Regions from separate parts of the Lactobacillus sp. PV012 genome, predicted to be linked through region 2. Evidence: predicted binding sites of a transcription regulator. Region 2 holds the regulator's gene; each other region holds the start of a gene.
What was found. Region 2 encodes HrcA, which represses chaperone genes, less so after heat shock. Its sites were predicted from a motif close to TTAGCACTCNNNNNNNNNGAGTGCTAA; they were not measured.
Positions count from the first base shown of each region.

Region 1: the regulator HrcA is predicted to act here: its motif matches at 1,108-1,134, upstream of FP433_RS05905 (ATP-dependent Clp protease ATP-binding subunit).
Region 3: the regulator HrcA is predicted to act here: its motif matches at 1,283-1,309, upstream of clpP (ATP-dependent Clp endopeptidase proteolytic subunit ClpP).

Region 1 covers NZ_CP041983.1:1,190,013-1,192,285, reverse strand. The annotation lists gene FP433_RS05905 (ATP-dependent Clp protease ATP-binding subunit) at 1-1,057, opposite strand, end outside; gene FP433_RS05900 (hypothetical protein) at 1,195-1,380, shown strand; gene FP433_RS05895 (phosphocarrier protein HPr) at 1,500-1,766, shown strand; gene ptsP (phosphoenolpyruvate--protein phosphotransferase) at 1,766-2,273, shown strand, end outside.
Region 2 covers NZ_CP041983.1:669,446-671,718, forward strand. The annotation lists gene ribF (riboflavin biosynthesis protein RibF) at 1-262, shown strand, start outside; gene hrcA (heat-inducible transcriptional repressor HrcA) at 365-1,411, shown strand; gene grpE (nucleotide exchange factor GrpE) at 1,424-2,002, shown strand; gene dnaK (molecular chaperone DnaK) at 2,021-2,273, shown strand, end outside.
Region 3 covers NZ_CP041983.1:1,143,998-1,146,270, forward strand. The annotation lists gene FP433_RS05680 (GW dipeptide domain-containing protein) at 1-1,139, opposite strand, end outside; gene clpP (ATP-dependent Clp endopeptidase proteolytic subunit ClpP) at 1,336-1,920, shown strand; gene whiA (DNA-binding protein WhiA) at 1,967-2,273, opposite strand, start outside.

The sequences.
Region 1 (2,273 bases), 520 kb from region 2:
CTTCAGCAGCATTAACACGTTCTGCTAATTTATTACTATCAACATAAGGAATGGTTAGGTTCATTCTTGACCCAGCTTCATCAAGTAAGTCAATTGCCTTATCAGGTAAGAAGCGGTCTTGGATATAACGTGAAGAAAGTTTAACGGCTGCTTCGATTGCTTGATCAGTGTAATTTACATGATGATAATCTTCATAGCGTGGACGAATACCTTGTAAGATCTTAATAGTTTCTTCAATTGAAGGTTCTTTTACCTGAACTGGTTGGAATCTTCTAGCTAAGGCAGAATCTTTTTCAATATTTCTAAATTCTTTGATAGTAGTAGCTCCAATTAATTGAAATTCACCCCGAGCTAAGGCTGGTTTAATAATGTTACCAGCATCCATTCCACCTTCAGAATTACCAGCACCAACAATTTCATGAATTTCGTCAATGAAAAGTATGATGTCGTCTTTTTTTTCTAATTCTTTAATTAATTGTTCCATCCGTTGTTCAAATTGGCCCCGGATTCCGGTTCCTTGAACTAAAGAAACCATATTTAAAGAAATAATGCGTTTATCTTGTAATTTTGCTGGAACAGAGCCGTCAACAATTTGTTGTGCTAGTCCTTCAGCAACAGCCGTTTTACCTACACCAGCTTCACCAATTAAAACTGGATTATTCTTAGTTCTTCGGTTTAGAATTTCAATTACACGAGCGATTTCTTGATCACGACCAATTACAGGATCTATTTTGCCTTTTTTGGCTAATTCGGTGAGATCAGTTCCGTATTGGTCTAAAAGGGAAGGTCTTTTAGGACGACGTCCACCATTACGTCCGCCTGCTCCCATATTTCTTTGGTTAGGATTTTGATTATTACGATTTTGATTTCCAGAAAATGCATTTAAAAATTCATCGAAATCACCAAAAAATTCATTATTCATATTTTTATTAGTTCCTTGCATATTTTTTAATTCTTGATAGCATTGTTGACATAAAGATATATTGCGGCCTTGGCCATTTACGTTTGCATAGAAGCGAATAGTAGCCGGGCGCTCATTACAATTTTCACATAACATGTGCCAGCCTCCTTTTTATTTGTATAATATGTTATTGGTAATTGTAATCGTTAGCACTCTAATTCGTCAAGTGCTAAACTTCAATTTCTTACTTTTCGTAAGAAAAACTTAATAAATTTAAAATGGTGATTGAAAAGATGAAAGAATATGAAGAAATTTTAATAAAATTAGCTGATGGAGAATTAACTGAGTATCGAGTAGAGCCTCAAAAAGCTTTTAGTTTTCAAGAGACCTTACGAAAATTTGGGCGACGTCAGGAAATAACAGGAAAAGCTGAAAGAGGCGGTACAATTTTATATACGAAAATTAAAAGTGAAACTTAATTATTAAAATGAAAACAATTTCAGTGAAGATTCTTGTTTTAAAATTAAAAAAATGATATTCTAATAACAAGAAAGGGGTTACACCCCTAAAACATTAAAGATTCAAAGGAGATTCAAAAATGGAAAAACGTGAATTTCATATTATTGCAGAAACAGGTATCCATGCTCGCCCAGCAACTTTATTAGTTCAAACTGCTTCAAAGTTTGGTTCAGATATTAATTTAGAATACAATGGTAAGACTGTAAACTTGAAGTCTATTATGGGTGTTATGTCACTTGGTGTTGGTCAAGGTGCTGACGTAACTGTTACTGCAGAAGGTGACGATGCTAAGGAAGCAATTGAAGCAATTGCTGATACTATGAAAAAGGAAGGCTTAGCTGACTAATGACGAAAACTTTAAAGGGTATTGCAGCCAGTGATGGAATTGCAGTGGCTCCAGCATATTTGTTGGTAGAACCTGACCTTTCGTTTTCAAAGACTTCAGTGACAGATGTTGATGCTGAAATTGCTCGTTTTAAGAAAGCAGTTGAAGAATCAACTAAGGAACTTGAACAAGTTCGCGATAAAGCTAAAGAAAGTTTAGGTGAGGAAGAAGCACAAGTCTTCGATGCTCACCTTTTATTCTTAAGCGATCCTGAATTTACTGGTGCAATTGAACAAGAAATTAAAAATCAAAAAATTAACGCAGAAGCTGCCTTAGATGAGACCGCTCAAAAATACATCACTATTTTTGAAGGTATGACAGATAATGCTTATATGCAAGAGCGTGCTGCTGATGTGCGTGATGTATCTAAGCGGATCATGGCTCACTTATTAGGTGTAACTTTACCAGATCCTGCAGCTATTGATCATGAAGTAGTAGTAATTGCTCACGATTTAACTCCAAGTGATA
Region 2 (2,273 bases):
GGTCTATGCCACTAAGGCTAAAATTGATGGCAAGTGGTATGAAGCAATGACAAGTGTCGGCTATAACGATACATTTGAAAATAAAAATTTAACTATTGAAACCCATCTCTTTGGCTTTGATGAAGAAGCATATGGAAAAGAATTAACTGTTGCTTGGTATAAATTTATGCGAGACAATGTCAAATTTGATGGCGTTGAAAATCTAATAAAGCAACTAAAAAGTGACGAAAGAAATATTAAGCAATACTTTAAAGATAAATAATTTTTATATTTTAGCACTTAGCTTGCTTTTTTGCTAATTTATTAGTATCATAATAAATAGTTAGCACAGATAAAACTTGAGTGCTAATAAAGGGGCGATAAAATGTTGACTAAACGGCAAGAGTTAATCTTGAAGATGATTATTCAAGACTTTGCTCAAACAAATGAACCAGTTGGTTCTAAAACCGTGATGACTCAACTGCCAATTAAAGTTTCAAGTGCAACGATTCGCAATGAAATGGCAGTCCTAGAAGAAAAGGGCTTACTTGAAAAAACTCATTCTTCAAGTGGACGTATTCCCTCTAGCGATGGCTATCGCTATTATCTTGATAATTTAGTTGATCCGGTTCAAATACCGACAAAGGTGTATGACAAGATAGGATTACACTTAGATCAACCTTTTAGTCAAGTTAATCAGATTGTACAAGAAGCCGCTAAGATTTTGTCAGATTTGACTAATTATACTGCCTTTGCTGCAGGTCCTGAAACTGATGGTAGGTTGATTACCGGTTTTAGAATTGTACCATTATCTGCACGTCAAGTAATGGCGATTTTAGTTACAGATGATGGCAATGTTAAGAATCAAATTTATTCTTTACCTACTAAGATTAGTGGGCAAGAAATTGAAGAAGCTGTTAGCTTAATTAATAAGCAAGTTGTAGGGAAGCCTGTGACTGCGATTAATCAAGCAATGATGCAAGAAATTGCGCAGCATCTACTTTTAAGAGGCTCATCACCAGAAGTCCTAAAACTTCTTGAAGATGTGATAAAAGATTCACTTAGTGAAGAATTATATGTAGATGGTCAAATTAACTTATTTAATAATTCAGAAAATAAAGATGTTAGACAAATAAAATCTTTATATGAGTTACTTGATAAAAATGATGAAATTTGTAGATTAATTGGTCTTAGTTCTCAAAGTCCTGATTCCCACAGAGTTCAAGTTACTTTAGGAAGTGACTTACCTTCTAGCTTACTAGATAATTACAGTTTATTAACTGCTCATTATACGGTGGGAAAATATGGAAGAGGTACAATTGCTCTTTTAGGTCCGACAAATATGCCTTATTCACAAATGATTGGGTTGCTTGATTCTTTTCGGACAGAATTAGCACAGAAATTACTTGATTATTATGGAAGGCTAAATTAAAGGAGGCTAGCTGTGAGTAAAGAAGAATTTCCTAAAGAAGAAGACTTGAAAAATAAAGTTACTCCAGATGAAGCAGAAGATAAGAAACAAGAAGTAGATTCTAAAAAACAAGCAGAAGATCCAAAAATTTTAGCATTACAAGCTAAGGTGGATGAATTAACTGCTAAAAATCAAAAGCTTGAAGATAGTTATCTTAGAAGTCAAGCAGAAATTCAAAATATGCAAAATCGTTATACTAAAGAACGAGCTCAATTAATAAAATATGAGGCTCAAAATTTAGCTAAAGATGTTTTGCCTGCAGTAGACAACTTAGAAAGAGCATTAGCAGTTAAGGCAGATGATGAAGCTGCTAAGCAACTTCAAAAGGGTGTCCAAATGACTTTAGATGCTTTAGTAAAAGCCTTAAACGATCATGGTATAGAAGAGATTGAAGCCAAAGGAGCTGCTTTTGATCCTACTTTGCATCAAGCAGTTCAAACAGTAGCAGCTGATGATGACCATCCTACTGATCATGTAGTTCAAGTTTTACAAAAAGGGTATAAATATAAAGATCGTACGCTAAGACCAGCTATGGTAGTTGTAGCTCAGTAATGAAAGGAAGCTTATAAGATGTCAAAAGTTATCGGTATTGACTTAGGTACTACTAACTCAGCAGTAGCAGTACTTGAAGGTAACCAACCTAAAATTATTACTAATCCAGAAGGTAACCGTACCACTCCATCCGTTGTTTCATTTAAAGATGGTGAAATTCAGGTAGGGGAAGTAGCAAAGCGTCAAGCAATTACTAATCCTAATACAGTGATTTCAATTAAGAGTCATATGGGTGAAGATGGTTACAAGGTTAAAGTTGGAGACAAGGAAT
Region 3 (2,273 bases), 470 kb from region 2:
TTATAAGTATGACTGGTACTTTCTGGAGCATAAGTTGTATAATCTACATAATTTTCTGAGTGACCATAGTGCGTGCGCCAACTCTTTAAGTTATTAGTACCTGGTTTTACTTCAGCATTAGCTTCAGCAATACCTTCTTTATCACTTTTTCTAATTTTGAAAGTTACTGTAGCTTTTGCTTTTTTACCAACGCTATAGGTAACCTTTTTAGTACCAGCCTTAGTAGTATCTACATTTTGAGTTGATACTTTAACATTCCAATTTCCTACAACATTTCCATACTCATCAGTCGCATAAGATAGTGCATATGGAGTATAAAAACTAGTATCTGGATTTTTGACTAAACTAACAACCTTAGGAACTTCAATCTTATTACGAGCAAAAAAGTTTTCATTTACCCAGCCAGTACGTACCCCATCAACATATATTAACCAGTAACGGTACTTAGTAGCTTGATAAACTTCTGTAGCTTCAATATGATTGTTAGCATAATCAATTCCGTTACCAACTTTTTTACCTAATTTACCAGTATTACTAATTGATTTGTAAACATTGTAATTTTTACTACCAGCCTTTTTTACAACTGCTGCTTGAAAAGTAACATGGCGATTAAATGTTGTGTCTTTAACTTCGTCTTGCTTACTTACAGTAGTTGTTTTTTTAGGGGTATTTTTAGATGATGTAGCAACCTTTTTTTGCTTTTTAGCAGCTTCAATAGCTTTATTAGCAGCTTTATTTTGTTTATCTAGTTTTGCTACCGCATTTTGAACAGATTTAAGGTTATTTGTATAAATATCTTCTTCGTCTTCATTAGTTAAATCTGTAGTTTCTTCATTATTAGCAGGATCAGTATCTTGAACTGCGCCTACTTTTTTATCAGAATTCGTTGTCTGATCTTGAGTAGCTTGAGAGGTACTTTCTGAATTATTTTGGCTAGTTTGAGATTCAGATTTTGTATTATCAGTTTGTGTTGGTTCTTTATCTTGGTTATTATCAGTTTGAGTTGTTGTAGTTTGGGACACTTGTGATGAAGATACACTATCAGCTTTTACTGGATTTGAAAGTAAAACCATACTTAAAGCAGCTGCTGATAAAAATGATCCTAATACCATTGTCCTTTGCTTTTTGATATACTTCACAATTAACCTTCCTCTATACACTCTATCTTATTTCATTACAGCAAGTTTCTCTGTGTGATCTATGTTCTATTTTATCGTATTTAAAAAAATTTTAAAGTGTTTTGAAATTCTTTATTTGACATAATAGTAAATACATGTTTTAATTAGCACTAAAAGCAGTAGAGTGCTAATTTTAATTTTAAGGAGGTTATGTTTAATGCTTGTACCTACAGTTATTGAACAAACCGCACGTGGAGAACGTGCTTATGATATTTATTCACGACTTTTAAAAGACAGAATTATTATGCTTAGTGGTGAAATTAATGACCAAATGGCTAATTCTATCATTGCACAACTTTTATTCTTAGATGCGCAAGATAACACAAAAGATATTTCATTATACATTAACTCACCAGGTGGTGTAATTACTTCTGGTCTTGCAATTATGGATACTATGAATTTCATCAAATCAGATGTTTCAACCATTGCAATCGGAATGGCTGCTTCAATGGCATCTATTCTTTTGACTGCTGGAACTAAGGGTAAACGTTTTGCTTTACCAAACTCCACAGTTTTAATTCACCAACCATTAGGTGGTGCTCAAGGTCAACAAACTGATATCCAAATTGCTGCCGAAGAAATCTTAAAGAGTCGTAAGAAATTAAACCAAATTTTACATGAAACTACTGGTCAACCTTTAGATAAAATTCTTAAGGATACCGAACGTGATAATTATCTTACTGCTGAAGAAGCAAAAGATTATGGTTTAATTGACGAAATTTTAGTAAACAAGAAAAACTAGTCTAAATATACATTAAAAGAGATGCTAGAGTCCTAGCATCTCTTTTTTACTCATTTCTAATTTTTTCAGCCATCGAATGAAGTTTCTGAAAACGATGGTTAACTCCCGATTTTGAAATTGGTCCATCCGGAACCTGCGCAGCTACTTCTTTTAATGAGAGTTCTGGATTATCTAATCGAAAACGAGCCAAAATTGATAATTTTTCAGGTAAACTATCTAATCCAACTGTTTGTTCTAAAACTTCTATATCTTCAACTTGCTTAGCTGCCGCATTAGCTGTCTTTTTGAGATTTGCTGTATCACAATTTACCAAACGATTAACAGAATTACGCATATCACGCATAATGCGTAAA